Geomonas sp. RF6: one gene and its partners. The protein of the gene in region 2 interacts with the protein of the main gene of each other region in a pairwise test. Links are inferred from orthologs where the notes say so. Each region holds a gene or a part of one and is shown on either strand. Other genes may lie near its edges. The genes, in order: LPW11_RS01595, rlmB and tsaE.

The links.
Region 1: the proteins of rlmB (region 2) and LPW11_RS01595 interact in binary tests that used the Escherichia coli proteins (3 or more experiments, as listed by UniProt). The link is inferred for Geomonas sp. RF6 from one-to-one orthologs.
Region 3: the proteins of rlmB (region 2) and tsaE interact in binary tests that used the Escherichia coli proteins (3 or more experiments, as listed by UniProt). The link is inferred for Geomonas sp. RF6 from one-to-one orthologs.

What each region holds. Positions count from the first base shown.
Region 1 is NZ_CP087999.1:365,773-368,747, forward strand. It holds LPW11_RS01595 (NAD(P)H-hydrate dehydratase), read right to left. Parts: upstream 2,282-2,975; coding sequence 719-2,281; downstream 1-718. Other genes in the region: tsaE (tRNA (adenosine(37)-N6)-threonylcarbamoyltransferase complex ATPase subunit type 1 TsaE), read right to left, coding at 1-175; LPW11_RS01590 (CBS domain-containing protein), read right to left, coding at 172-621; LPW11_RS01600 (holo-[acyl-carrier-protein] synthase), read right to left, coding at 2,282-2,659; LPW11_RS01605 (PAS domain S-box protein), read right to left, coding at 2,793-2,975. UniProt on the Escherichia coli protein: Bifunctional enzyme that catalyzes the epimerization of the S- and R-forms of NAD(P)HX and the dehydration of the S-form of NAD(P)HX at the expense of ADP, which is converted to AMP.
Region 2 is NZ_CP087999.1:4,840,057-4,845,776, forward strand. What follows is about bases 1,476-4,311. They hold rlmB (23S rRNA (guanosine(2251)-2'-O)-methyltransferase RlmB), read right to left. Parts: upstream 3,351-4,311; coding sequence 2,601-3,350; downstream 1,476-2,600. Other genes in these bases: LPW11_RS20570 (hypothetical protein), read left to right, coding at 1,476-2,363; pyrF (orotidine-5'-phosphate decarboxylase), read right to left, coding at 3,509-4,231. Also shown: LPW11_RS20560 (glycosyltransferase family 2 protein), read left to right, coding at 1-250; LPW11_RS20565 (undecaprenyl diphosphate synthase family protein), read left to right, coding at 240-890; more of LPW11_RS20570, read left to right, coding at 1,245-1,475; LPW11_RS20590 (proline--tRNA ligase), read right to left, coding at 4,410-5,720. UniProt on the Escherichia coli protein: Specifically methylates the ribose of guanosine 2251 in 23S rRNA.
Region 3 is NZ_CP087999.1:361,321-367,040, reverse strand. Bases 1-2,836 are described here. They hold tsaE (tRNA (adenosine(37)-N6)-threonylcarbamoyltransferase complex ATPase subunit type 1 TsaE), read left to right. Parts: upstream 1-1,093; coding sequence 1,094-1,579; downstream 1,580-2,836. Other genes in these bases: LPW11_RS01580 (aspartate kinase), read left to right, coding at 1,974-2,836; LPW11_RS01590 (CBS domain-containing protein), read left to right, coding at 648-1,097; LPW11_RS01595 (NAD(P)H-hydrate dehydratase), read left to right, coding at 1-550. Also shown: more of LPW11_RS01580, read left to right, coding at 2,837-3,194; cimA (citramalate synthase), read left to right, coding at 3,286-4,869; LPW11_RS01570 (ComEA family DNA-binding protein), read left to right, coding at 5,208-5,423; LPW11_RS22350 (hypothetical protein), read left to right, coding at 5,602-5,720. UniProt on the Escherichia coli protein: Required for the formation of a threonylcarbamoyl group on adenosine at position 37 (t(6)A37) in tRNAs that read codons beginning with adenine.

The DNA of each region.
Region 1 (2,975 bases), 4.5 Mb from region 2 along the record:
TGTCCTCGGCAACGCCGAGCCCCTCCGCGACCCCCTTGGCAAAGCGGGTCTTCCCCGCCCCCAGCTCGCCGGTAAGGGCAAGGAAATCCCCGGGGGCGAGGAGGCGACCGACCCTCCGCCCGAGTTGCTCCGTCTCCAGAGGTGCCCGCGTCGCTATCGTTACCGCATCCCTCACGAGCGCATCGTCCTGATGAGGTCGATGCGTGCAATGACGCCTAAGAGCTGAGCCCCCTCCACGACCGGAACGAGATGCACCCGCTCGTCAGTCATGAGATCGGCCACCTGGCTAAGGGGGGTCTCCGGGCCGACGGTATGCACCTCGGGGGTGAAGATGTCGCCGACAGTCCCACCGGTCATCTTCTGCAGCTCCTTTTCGAAGCGCTTGCCGCTCTCGAGGTAGATGACCCAGTCGAAAATGGAGACCACGGTGGGAATGTGCAGGCTCTTGTCCTGCTCCACCAGATCGGATTCCGAGACGATGCCAATCAGATTGCCGGCTTCATCGACGACGGGGGCAGCGCCGATGCGGCGCTCGTCGAGAAGAGCAGCCAGCTCCCGCACCGAGGTCTGCTGCGTCACGGTGACGACGTCCCTGGTCATAACATCCTTTGCTTTCAGCATAGGTCCTCTCCGTTTCTAATGCCGCGGCTCGAAGCCGCGGCAATGTCAGGCCGCGCCCGCCGGATGTCCGCACAGGCGCAGCTCCTTCTTCATGATACTACTTCGAGAGCTTTAACGCTCCCGCCTGTGCCAGATGCCCGAGCGCCGCGGGGAGAGACTCCTGCACCTCCGTCGCCTTCATCCCCGCCATCCCCCTCTCACGCGCGATGAGGTCTGCCGCATAGCCGTGCAGGAAGACCCCGAGCTGGCAAGCCTGGAAGGGGGGATATCCCTGGCCGAGCAAAGAAACGAGGAGGCCGGTGAGGACATCACCCATCCCCCCCGAGGCCATCCCCGCATTGCCGCTGCCGTTTATCGACACGGAGCCGTCGGGGGCGGCGACGACGCTCCCCGACCCCTTAAGGACGAGGTGCACGCCGTAGCGGACGGCAAAGTCCCGGGCCACGCCAAGGCGGTCCCGCTCCACGTCTGCGATGGTGCCGCGGATCAGGCGCGCCATCTCTCCCGGATGAGGGGTAAGGACCGTGACTGCCCCCCGTCTCTTCAAAAGAAGCTCAGGGGCAAGGGCCAGTGCATTGAGGGCGTCGGCATCGAGAACGAGCGGAAGGGGGAGAGCCTCGACGAGGGTATGCACCAGGTAGAAGGTGGAACGTGCCGCTCCGATCCCGGGACCGACTGCCACCGCATCCCTCCCCTCCGCAAACCGGAGGAGAGTGGGAAGTGCACCGGCCGGCAGAAAGCCGCGGCCGCGGTCATCTACCGGCACCGTCATCGCCTCCGTCGTCTTTGCCTCCAGAACCGGATTCAGCGAGGCCGGGATCGCCAGCGTGACCAGGCCGGAGCCGGTCCTCACGGCGGCATTTGCCGCCATGGCCGCGGCTCCCGTCTTTCCGGTGGATCCGGCGATGATGAGGACGTGCCCGCAGCTCCCCTTGTGGGCGAGCGGCGTGCGCGGCCGCACGAGACGCGCGGCAGAGTCGAAGTCGACCAGTTCCACCCCCGGCGCCTCTTCCAGAAGCTCTTCCGGAATCCCGATATCCGCGACATGCAGCGCACCGCACAGTTCAGCCCCGGGGTGCAGGATGTTTCCGAGCTTTGGCAGGGCGAAGGTGACGGTAAGGTCGGCGCGGACCGCGGTGCCGAGAATCCTTCCGGTGGCGGCGTCGACCCCGGAAGGTATGTCCACGGAGACCACCGGGACCTTCGCCTCGTTCATCATGGCGATCGCTTCGGCGTAGACGCCGGCTACCTCGCTTTTGACTCCGGTTCCGAGGAGCGCATCGACGAGGAGTGTGGCGCGGTCGAAGAGTCCCCGATAAGAACCGGCGCCTTCGGGAGCAAAGATGACGTCGCGCCCTTCCAGGAGAGCGAGGTTTGCCGCGGCATCGCCGGTAATCGCTTCAGCGGTGGCAAGAACGAGGACCTGCGCCTCCCACCCCCCCTTCCGGAGGAGGCGCGCAACCACATAGCCGTCGCCGCCGTTGTTCCCCTTCCCGGCGACGATGAGCACCCTCTTGCGGCTCCCGCGGCCGTAGTGCTGCATGATGGCGTCGGCGCAGGCGCTGCCGGCGCCCTCCATGAGGGTACTGCCCGGGATCCCCACCTCGTGGATCGCCTTGCGGTCGATCCCCTGCATCGTCTCGCCCGTCACCACCTTCATCTAGCGCTCCAGTATCACCATGGCCACGGCGCACCCGGCATCGTGGGAGAGTGAGAGGAAACAGGAGACGCCCCCCGCCTCCCGGAAGAGTTCCAGTGCCCGTCCCCGCAACGAAAGAGATGGCTTCCCCATGGAGTCGTGCACGACCTCCATGTCCTGCCAGGAAAGCCCCGCCCTGAGCCCTGTCCCCAGCGCCTTCAAAAACGCCTCCTTGGCGGCGAAGCGCAGGGCGTAGTGCTGGGCCGAGTGCTTCTTTCCGGAGCAGTAGGCGAGTTCGCCGGCGGTAAAGAGCCGCTGGAAGAGCGGATCGTTCCCTTCTTTCACAAAGCGCTCGAAGCGAGCGATCTCAACGATGTCAACACCAGTGCCGAATATCAAGCTGAACTCCCTGCTGATTCCTCTGCTGCGGCTTTACTTATCTCCACACGGCCCGGGCCGGGGTGCGCTCCCGCACCGGTTGCCGTGGAACGGTTCCAGTAGCGCGAGAGTATAGCGTCCGCCCCTCTTCCGGTCAATCGAGCATCTGGCGCAATTCCGCCAGGAGCCGGGCAGGTGAAACAGGCTTGGGGATGAAACGCAGCCCCTGCTCCATCAGCCCTTTCCTGTCGATGAGGTCGTCGGTATAGCCACTGGTGAAGATCGCCTTCACGTCGCCGCGCATCTTGCAGATCTCCTGGTATGCCTCCTTCCCGTT
Region 2 (5,720 bases):
ACCGGCTATTTACGATACCACCTTTCCGGTTGCTACCAAACGCAGCGAAGTGCTCGCCGTGTGTAATGCACTTTCACTTTTTGTTGCTGACAATCCTCTTCTCGCACATATTTTGGACTTAGCCAACACCAGAGAAAATATCACTGCACAAGTTGGACCCGCATCATTTTCAGCTCTGTATTACCCGGATTTTGACTCATATGTCTTTACTACAGATACATCACAGGCGATTGCACTCTATGGCGATTAGAAGCATCGGGGTCATTCCCGATGGTACCAGAAGATGGGCGGCGCGAGAGGGAATCAGTTTGCCCTGCAGTTACGCCCACGCCTTTAAGAATTTGACTAAACATATCGATGCGCTCTCCAAACGCGGCGTCAGACACATTCATGTGTACATGTTCAGTCTCTACAACCTCAAGAGGATTCGGGACGAAATTGACGCCTGTCTGGATGCTGAATGTGAATTCATCGACAACCTTGTTGCCAGAGAAATCCCAATAGCTGTTTATGGCGACATAGAGGCTATGAGGGATGCTCACGCACGCATTGCAGAAATAATGGAAAGGCTCCGCTACGTCCAACATCCCGAGGGCGATGCAACCACCGTCCACCTATACATAGGCTACTCTTTTGAAAATCATCTACGCGCACTTTTGGCCGGGAAAAGGGAGATTTCATCCATAGTGGAATCACTGGCAGCCGAAAGAATTGACCTACTTATTCGTACCGGGGGAGCATCAACTTTAAGTGATTTTCTACCTATTCATTCGAGGTATGCGCAACTGCATTTTCTTCCGGCTTTGTTCAATGATTTTACTGTACGTGAACTGATATCGATATGCGAGCAACATGATGCTGCTTCAAAAGCCTACAAATACGGAGAGTGATACGCACGCTTATTCTGTGTGTCTGATGAGCATAAGGTTGTCTTTTATGCCCTTGTGGCATTTGGTGCCTTGTTAGCATCCGCCGTAACCCAAACCTGGGATCGAATTCACTACCGAAACATTGCCGCAACCGGTGAAAAACGAGGTTCTCGTGAGATGTTAGTGCAGAATTACCCCAATAAATACCGGAAGCGCCATTGAAAAAGTTCAGAAAACGGCTTTAGGAGTGTCTTGCGCTTTTCCGGTCATGCCGGAGATACCTGCCGTGGCAGCATAGGCACCTATACACCCGTCTTCCAGCCCTCCTTTGCTGCGAGACAGCGACAACAGATTTAAAGTTACAGGAGTTAGATGATGTCGATGCCAACTTTTCCCTCTGAAATAGATGAGGACGAGGCTTCCGCGCCCATAATGCCCGTTGTAGAGAATCTTGGTCCCCCTCCAGGAGATAAGATTCTTGCGACGTTCCGTTTCGACTCTATCTATTCTGATTCGTTGGTCGAGATCACTCTTGTGTCCTCGAAGCCGTTCACTGTGTGCTTCAACTGCAAAATCGTCCATGTAGCCGTTGGAGTGTGCAGTGACTATGTTGGCAGCAGAATGAACTCCGTGCAGAAGGATGGCAGTTACAGGATCGTGTTCCATTCACTCGGATGCATCAAGCAACTCTCCGTAGAATCACCACACGGTGATGGTCCACATGCGTCCTACGGGATGCGTTGGTTCCCTTTCGTCTCATCCTCCATTCAGTGCGCAATCACGGCTAATCTTGCAATCGCCTGCGTTGTTCTGGACGCCCCGGATGCCTTCCGCCTGATTTGGTACTCGGCAGATGTTAAGGACCCGGACTGCAATAAAGCTATGCTCAGTCATTCGTACGCGCCTGATCGTTCAAAGTATGTCTTCATGTGGGATGACGATACGGCTCCTGGTGAGTACAGGATTTCTTCTCAGATTCGGCTTGGTGGGATGATTCTACTTAAGGCACTCAATATACCGATGTACTACGGAATCCTGACGTTGATTGGTACTGCAGCGGCCTCGTTCCAGTCGAAATCTCTTGCTCTTGGTGCAGTAGTGGCAGCTTGGCTCTTTCTTTTGCGTCAATGGTCGAGTCTGGCGCTACCACAAAGAAACATATTACTCACACGAATTTACCAGGCAGGCGGGCTCGTCATTGCCGCATGGACGCTGATGTGGGTTTACTGTGGGTGGGCAGGACTATCAGCGATAGTTGCAATTTCGCTTGCTTACTACCGGCTCAGCGAGGTCATGAACGACTTTTCTTTTGTCGGACGACTTCCTCCCCATTGGGAGCAGCATTGGTCGCAGTCTGTTTATGTGGCAGACCTTTCGCAAAAGACATCGCTGAGAAATAAACAACTTGTGCCACAATTGCCTGAATCACCAACAACTGGGATGAAACAAGATCCGTGGGGTCGCACTTGGACATCGGACAGACAAGCGACGTAACGGCAATGTGTGGATCCAAACGAAGGTGCATAAGATGGTGCACAGAACGCAAAAAAGGGATCAACCTTTATTGGCTGATCCCTTTGATTTTGTTTGGTTGCGGGGAGAGGATTTGAACCTCTGACCTTCGGGTTATGAGCCCGACGAGCTACCAGACTGCTCCACCCCGCGTCATCGTTCGAACTCAACCTTTATACTAAATACCGTTCCCTTAGTCAAGGAAAACATTACTGTTTTTCACTTCTTGCTGCTCAGCCGCTGGCGCACTACCTCGAAAAGCATTATTCCTCCGGCTACGGAAGCATTTAGCGAGTTCACCCCTCCCTGCATCGGGATGCTCACTATCTCGTCACACCCTTTGCGCACGAGAGGTCTTATCCCTCCACCTTCTCCGCCTATTACCAGCGCTACTGGGCCAGAAAGATTCTGCTGATAGATGGTTCCCCTGGCGGAGCCGTCGGCTCCGTAGATCCAGAAGCCGGCAGCCTTCAGCGCTTCGAGCGCCTGCGAGAGATTGGTCACCTGCGCTACTGCTATCGTCTCGGTGGCGCCGGCAGAGGCTTTGTCGACTGCAGCTGTGACGCCTGCGGCGCGGTCTTTCGGTATCACTACTCCGTGAGCCCCTGCGCAGGCGGCGCTGCGGATCAGGGCGCCGAGATTGTGCGGGTCCTGCACGCTGTCGAGAAGAAGGATCAGCGGGTCGGGCTCGCTCTTCGCCTTTTCGATCAGGTCTTCGAAGTCGACGTAGTGGTATGGCTCGACCTTGAGAGCAATGCCCTGGTGGTGGTCGGTGCCGCACAGGCGGCTGAGATCCTGCTTGTCCCGCTGTCGCACGGGGACCTTGCGCTCGGCCGCCAGTTTCAGCAGGCGCTCCATGCGCTTGTCGGCGCTGGTGCCCGCTACATACAGCTCATATACCTGGCGGGTGCCGCGCATCGCTTCTATTACGGGATTGAGGCCGTAGATTATTTCTTCTTGCTTCGACATGCTCTGGGGCCTCTGTTTTGGTGGGACGTGGTGGATCACTGTTCAATGCTGACTGAGGACACCCATCCTCACCCTGTCCCTCTCCTTGAAGGAGAGGGGACGTTGGGGAAGGTATCGCGGCTAAAGGGCTGCGCCTTCCCTATACTCTGCTCTGTTTGCTACTGGTTTCCCAAAATCTCCGCAACGATCATCTCCGCGGCTTTCACCGGGTTTTCGGCTGCCGCTATCGGGCGACCGATCACCAGATAGTCGGCGCCCTTTTTCACCGCTTCGCCAGGTGTCATTATGCGCTTCTGGTCGTCGGTGGATGAAAAGCTCGGACGGACGCCTGGGGTGACGATCAGGAAGTCTTTGCCGCAGGCTTCACGGATCAGCTCTACTTCGTGCGGGGAAGCGACTACACCGTCGACGCCGGCGCTCTTGGCGAGCTTTGCAAGCTTCACCACCATTTCCGGCACGGACAGCTCTACGCCGATCCCGCGCAGCGTCTCCTCGTTGGAGGAGGTAAGGACGGTGATCGCAAGGACCTTAGGACGGTCCTCGCCGCTGAACTCCTTGTCGAGCGCTTCCATCGTCTTCGACATCATCTCGTAGCCGCCCATTGCGTGGAGGTCGCAGAGCTTGACGCCGAGGCGTGCGGCTTCGAGGGTGGCCATGGCGACGGTGTTGGGAATGTCGTGATATTTGAGATCGAGAAAGATCTGGCCGCCACGCTTCTGGATCAGTTCAACTGCGGCAGGCCCCATGGAGGTGAAGAGCTGCTTGCCGATCTTGAACATGCCGACGTGCGATGCCAGCAACTCCCCCCAGCGCTCCAGCTCGTGGGCGCTCTTTACGTCCATCGCGAAGATGATTTTCTCTATGGCTTGTTCTTTGGTCATTTGATGCGGTTTCCTTTTTCCTCTTCCTCCACCGTACATGACGGAGGAAAAGGAACCCCATCCCCACCCTGTCCCTCCCCTTGAAAGGGAGGGGACGTGAGGGAGGGGGTGTTGGCTAAAGAGGATCTGCCTTTGCTATCCTCGCTGTCTTTGCAGCTTCGGCTGCGACACTGTTGCTTTACGCCTTCAGTGCTTCCTCGACGGCTTTCTTCACCTTCTCCACAGCATCGGCGACCGGGAGGATTTCGACTTCCCCTCCCCTTCTCTCCTTGAGCTCGACGTTGCCGTTTGCCAAAGCCTTCGCACCTACCACTATGCGCAAAGGGATGCCGATAAGGTCTGCGTCCTTGAACTTGAAGCCGGGGCGCTCGTCGCGGTCGTCGAGGAGGACTTCCACGCCTGCCTGCTGCAGCTCTTCGTAGATCTTCTCGGCGGCTTCCTTCACGGCTTCGTCCTTCGCGCCGATGACGGAGACGATGCAGTGGAACGGGGCGATGGGGATCGGGAAGATGATGCCGTTTTCGTCGTGGTTCTGCTCGATGCAGGCGGCGACGGTACGGCCGACGCCGATGCCGTAGCAACCCATGTAGATCACCTGCTCCTTGCCGTCGGCGTCGAGGAAGGTGGCCTTCAGCGCTTCGGAGTACTTGGTGCCGAGCTTGAAGACGTGGCCGACTTCGATGCCGCGCCAGATCTCCAGCGTGCCGCTCTCGCAGCGCGGGCACGGGTCGCCGAGGACGACGTTGCGGATGTCGGCAAAGGTGGCGACCTTGAAGTCGCGGTCCAGGTTCACGTTCTTCAGGTGCATGTCGGCTTCGTTTGCTCCGACCACGAAGTTGTGCATCCCCTGGACGGAAAGGTCGGCGACGATGCGCACCTTGAGGCCGATGGGGCCGGCATAGCCGGTCGGCGCGCCGGTTACGTTCTGCACCACTTCGTCGTTGGCCATCTCGATCTCGTTGCAGCCAAGAACATGCTTCAGCTTGATCTCGTTGAGGTCGAAATCGCCGCGCAGCAGCGCCACGACCGGCTCGTTGTCCGCCAGGAGCACCAGGGTCTTCACCACCTTGGAGGGATCGACGTCGAGGAAATCGGAGACTTCTTCGATGCTCTTCTTTCCCGGGGTGGCGACGCGCTCCAGCGGGCGCGGGTCGGCGTGCTCGACGGCGGCTGCCCTGCGGGACTCGGCCTTCTCCATGTTTGCCGCGTACTCGCAGGCGGAGCAGGAGACGATGGCGTCCTCACCGGAGTCGGCAAGGACCATGAATTCGTGGGAGGAGGTGCCGCCGATGGAGCCGGTGTCTGCCTCCACCGCGCGGAACCGGAGCCCGCAGCGCTCGAATATGCGGCGGTACGCCTTGTACATCTTCGCGTAGGAAACGTCGGCACCCGCCTCGTTCACATCAAAGGAGTAGGCGTCCTTCATGATGAACTCGCGGCCGCGCATAAGGCCGAAGCGCGGGCGGATCTCGTCGCGGAATTTGCCCTG
Region 3 (5,720 bases), 4.5 Mb from region 2 along the record:
CACCTTCTACCTGGTGCATACCCTCGTCGAGGCTCTCCCCCTTCCGCTCGTTCTCGATGCCGACGCCCTCAATGCACTGGCCCTTGCCCCTGAGCTTCTTTTGAAGAGACGGGGGGCAGTCACGGTCCTTACCCCTCATCCGGGAGAGATGGCGCGCCTGATCCGCGGCACCATCGCAGACGTGGAGCGGGACCGCCTTGGCGTGGCCCGGGACTTTGCCGTCCGCTACGGCGTGCACCTCGTCCTTAAGGGGTCGGGGAGCGTCGTCGCCGCCCCCGACGGCTCCGTGTCGATAAACGGCAGCGGCAATGCGGGGATGGCCTCGGGGGGGATGGGTGATGTCCTCACCGGCCTCCTCGTTTCTTTGCTCGGCCAGGGATATCCCCCCTTCCAGGCTTGCCAGCTCGGGGTCTTCCTGCACGGCTATGCGGCAGACCTCATCGCGCGTGAGAGGGGGATGGCGGGGATGAAGGCGACGGAGGTGCAGGAGTCTCTCCCCGCGGCGCTCGGGCATCTGGCACAGGCGGGAGCGTTAAAGCTCTCGAAGTAGTATCATGAAGAAGGAGCTGCGCCTGTGCGGACATCCGGCGGGCGCGGCCTGACATTGCCGCGGCTTCGAGCCGCGGCATTAGAAACGGAGAGGACCTATGCTGAAAGCAAAGGATGTTATGACCAGGGACGTCGTCACCGTGACGCAGCAGACCTCGGTGCGGGAGCTGGCTGCTCTTCTCGACGAGCGCCGCATCGGCGCTGCCCCCGTCGTCGATGAAGCCGGCAATCTGATTGGCATCGTCTCGGAATCCGATCTGGTGGAGCAGGACAAGAGCCTGCACATTCCCACCGTGGTCTCCATTTTCGACTGGGTCATCTACCTCGAGAGCGGCAAGCGCTTCGAAAAGGAGCTGCAGAAGATGACCGGTGGGACTGTCGGCGACATCTTCACCCCCGAGGTGCATACCGTCGGCCCGGAGACCCCCCTTAGCCAGGTGGCCGATCTCATGACTGACGAGCGGGTGCATCTCGTTCCGGTCGTGGAGGGGGCTCAGCTCTTAGGCGTCATTGCACGCATCGACCTCATCAGGACGATGCGCTCGTGAGGGATGCGGTAACGATAGCGACGCGGGCACCTCTGGAGACGGAGCAACTCGGGCGGAGGGTCGGTCGCCTCCTCGCCCCCGGGGATTTCCTTGCCCTTACCGGCGAGCTGGGGGCGGGGAAGACCCGCTTTGCCAAGGGGGTCGCGGAGGGGCTCGGCGTTGCCGAGGACACTCCCGTCACCAGTCCCACCTATACCATCCTCAATATCTACGAAGGGCGCATTCCCCTTTATCACTTTGACCTGTACCGTTTGCGCGGCGCTGAGGAAGTGGAGGAGCTCGGCTTCGAGGAGTACTTCTACGGCAGGGGAGTGAGCCTCGTCGAGTGGGCGGAGCGTCTGGAGGGGGAGCTTCCGGCGGATCTTCTCACCGTGACCTGCCGCCATCTTGGCGACGAGGAGCGCGAATTCACCTTTGCTGCCTCGGGCGTTCGCTCAGGCTCCCTTCTGGCCGAACTTGAAGCAGCACTGCAGGAGATATAGCCGCTACCTCGTTTGCTGAGGCCTCCGTGTCCTTGTAGGCCGGAATAAGCGCAGCGTTTCCGGCAGCCGTTTCAACCTGAGACTGCTGTGTGCCGGGAACGCCTTCGGCTTATCCCGGCCTACATTTTAGTGCAAAGGGTGTCCCGCGCAGACTGTATTTAGGCGGGAATCACGCAAGCCCTTAAGGGTGCTATTCCTATCTCGTGTTTAAAGCCATGAAACTGCTGTTTACCCGGAACCCCTTCGGCCGACTAGTGACCTACATGTTATTGATGTGAATGAGATCTCGCGGTTGAAAAAAGTGCTTTACCCATTGGATTAATCTTGGTAATAACAGTGTTCCGCGCGCGGCGGCTTCGGCTGCCGTTCGATATTCAGGACAAGGAGGACGGACATGGCCTTAGTGGTCCAAAAATACGGCGGTACCTCGATGGGGTCCGTCGAGAGGATACGCAACGTCGCCAGGAGGGTCGCAAAGACCTATGACGCCGGAAACGATATGGTGGTAGTGGTTTCCGCCATGTCCGGCGAGACGAACAAGCTGGTGGCGCTGGCAAACGAGATGAGCGAGTTCCCGGACAGCCGCGAGTACGACGTGCTGGTGGCGGCGGGGGAACAGGTCTCCATCTCTCTCCTCGCCATGTGCCTGAAATCGATGGGTTACGACGCAAAATCGTACCTGGGGTTCCAGGTGCCGATCGTCACCGACAACTCCTACAGCAAGGCGCGCATCGAGGAGATCCCCGACACGAAGATGCGGCAGGACCTGGACAAGGGGACGATCCTCATCGTCGCCGGATTCCAGGGGGTCGACGACAGTGGCAACATCACCACCCTCGGGCGCGGCGGTTCCGATACCTCGGCGGTGGCGCTCGCTGCTGCGCTGAAGGCGGATGTATGCGAGATCTACACGGACGTGGACGGGGTCTACACCACCGACCCGAACATGGTGAAGGACGCCAGGAAGATCGAGCGTATCACCTACGAGGAGATGCTGGAGCTCGCCAGCGTCGGCGCGAAGGTGTTGCAGATCCGTTCCGTCGAATTCGCCATGAAATACAACGTGGACGTGCATGTGCGTTCGAGCTTCAACGACAATTTGGGAACCATGGTTACCAAGGAGGATAAAGATATGGAAGCAGTGCTCGTCTCGGGCATCGCCTATGCCAAGGATGAAGTAAAGATTGCGGTCATGCAGGTGCCGGACAAGCCCGGGATCGCGGCTCAGATTCTCACCCCCCTCTCCGAAGCGAACATTTCCGTGGACATGATCGTGCAGAACGTGAGCGAGGCGGGTTCCACCGACTTTACCTTCACGGTCACCAAGGGGGACTTCAAGAAGGCTCTCGCCATCACGAAGGAGACGGCGCAGGCGATCCAGGCGAAGGAAGTCCTCACCGACGAGAACGTCGCCAAGATCTCCATCGTCGGCCTCGGCATGAGGAGCCACGCAGGGGTGGCCTCCACCATGTTCAAGACCCTCGCCGCCGAGGGGATCAACATCCAGATGATCTCCACCTCCGAGATCAAGATCTCCGTCGTTATCGACGAAAAGTACACCGAGCTCGCCGTGCGCGTACTGCACGACGTCTTCGGGCTGGCGGGGAAAGAGTAACGTCCTTTCGCCCACCTCGTGGGAGCGTGCTGCTCCGGCCCAAGGGGTGAGGAAGGAAGTGCTGTAAAGACGCCGTTTAAAGGTGGGTAAGATGAGCCTTGTAAAACTGTACGATACGACGCTCCGCGACGGAACTCAGGCGGAGGACATCTCCTTTCTGGTGGAGGACAAGATTCGCATCGCCCACAAGCTGGACGACTGCGGTATCCACTACATCGAGGGGGGGTGGCCCGGGAGCAACCCGAAGGATGTGACCTTCTTCAAGGAGATCAAGAAGGAGCGGCTCTCCCAGGCGAAGATTGCCGCCTTCGGCTCGACGAGGCGGGCGAAGATCACTCCGGACAAGGACCAGAACATCCGCACCCTGGTGCAGTCCGAGGCGGACGTGGTGACGATCTTTGGCAAGACCTGGGATTTCCATGTCCACGAGGCGCTGCGCATCTCCCTGGAGGAGAACCTCGAGCTGATTTACGACTCCCTCGTCTATCTGAAGGAGCGGATGCCGGAGGTCTTCTACGACGCCGAGCACTTCTTCGACGGTTACAAGGCAAATCCCGCGTACGCCATCAAGACGCTGGAGGCTGCAGCGCAGGCGGGCGCCGACTGCATCGTTCTTTGCGACACCAACGGGGGGACCCTCCCCTTCGAGGTCGCCCGCATCGTTTCGGAAGTGCGCCAGATCATCACCACTCCTCTCGGGATCCACGCCCACAACGACAGCGAGTGCGCCGTGGCGAACAGTATCGTGGCGGTGGAAAACGGCATCGTACAGGTTCAGGGGACAGCCAACGGCTTCGGGGAGCGCTGCGGCAACGCCAATCTCTGCTCCATCATTCCGGCGCTAAAGGTGAAGATGGGGAGAGACTGTCTCTCGGATCAGAACATGCGACGCCTGCGGGAGCTTTCCCGCTACGTCTACGAGCTCGCCAACCTCGCCCCCAACAAGCACCAGCCGTATGTCGGGGACTCCGCCTTCGCCCACAAGGGGGGAGTCCACGTATCGGCGATCCAGCGCCACGCTGAGACGTACGAGCACATGCGCCCCAATCTGGTAGGGAACACCACCCGCGTCCTCGTCTCCGATCTCTCCGGGAGGGCGAACATCCTTGCCAAGGCGAGCGAGTTCTCCATCAACCTGGACAGCAAGGACCCGGTGACACTGGAGATCCTGGAGAATATCAAGGAAATGGAGAATCGCGGCTACCAGTTCGAGGGGGCTGAAGCGACCTTCGAGCTCCTGATGCGCCGCGCCCTCGGCACGCACCGCAAGTTCTTCTCCGTGATCGGCTTCCGCGTCATCGACGAGAAGAGACACGAGGATGACCAGCCGACCTCCGAGGCGACGATCATGGTGAAAGTCGGCGGGAAGGTGGAGCACACCGCAGCGGAGGGGACCGGCCCGGTGAACGCGCTGGACAACGCCCTCAGGAAGGCGCTGGAGAAGTTCTACCCGAAGCTCAAGGAGGTAAAGCTCCTGGACTACAAGGTCCGCGTCCTCCCGGCAGGGCAGGGGACCGCCTCGGCCATCCGGGTCCTCATCGAGTCCGGTGACAAGGAAAGCCGCTGGGGGACGGTCGGTGTCTCCGCAAACGTCATCGAGGCTTCCTACCAGGCGCTGATCGACTCCGTGGAGTACAAGCTGCACAAGGAAGAGGAGGGAGGGGGAATTCGCTGATGCCCCGCGCCGGACGCCTCACAGTCTGCGTCCTCGCCCTCGTCGTCTCGCTTCCTGTCTTCTTCAAAGGCCGCGCTACCCGGACCCCTTCCGGAGGCGCGGCCTTTTTGCGTGCGGATCCACACCATGTGCTGGTGCGGCTCGCCGGAGATTTCCCGCACCCCGGGGTGTATAATTATCCTGTGGGTGTGACGGTGACGACCGTCACCAAAATGACGCTTACTCCCCCCTTCCCGTCTACCGCGAACGGGGTAAATGGTGAAAAGGTACTAACAAGCGGTGATATTTTGACGCTTTCCCGTCCTGCTGCGCAAGTAGGTGTCCTATCGTTGGAAAAGATGGCGGCAGCGGAGCGGATCCTCTTCGGCATCCCCCTCGATCCCGACGATATGGCCGCTTCCGACTGGGAAGCCCTGCCTGGGATCGGCCCCGCCCTCGCGCACCGCATCGTGCAGGACCGTCACAAAAATGGCGCTTTTCGCTCTCTGGAGGGGGTATCGCGCGTTCCTGGCATCGGAGAGGGGACGCTGTCGAAGATCAGGAGGTATTTCTAACGAGAGCCAACTTCGCATGGTGTCAAGCTTTACACCTCGCTTTCCACCCCCTTTCCAAATCATTTTTGCTGAAGCATTCCTTATTGGCACGCAACATGTAAACACTCCCTAGCAGACACGATCAATTCCTATCAATGCGGAGGTTGCTATTATGAATTGCCCTAAATGCAAAGGGAGAATGTTCTCGGAAAAATATTACGACTTCGTGCGGTCTTTCGACGCCTGGAAGTGCACCTGCTGCGGCGAGGTGCTGGATCCGACGATCCTGGCGAACAGGGCGAGGAACAACAATAACCT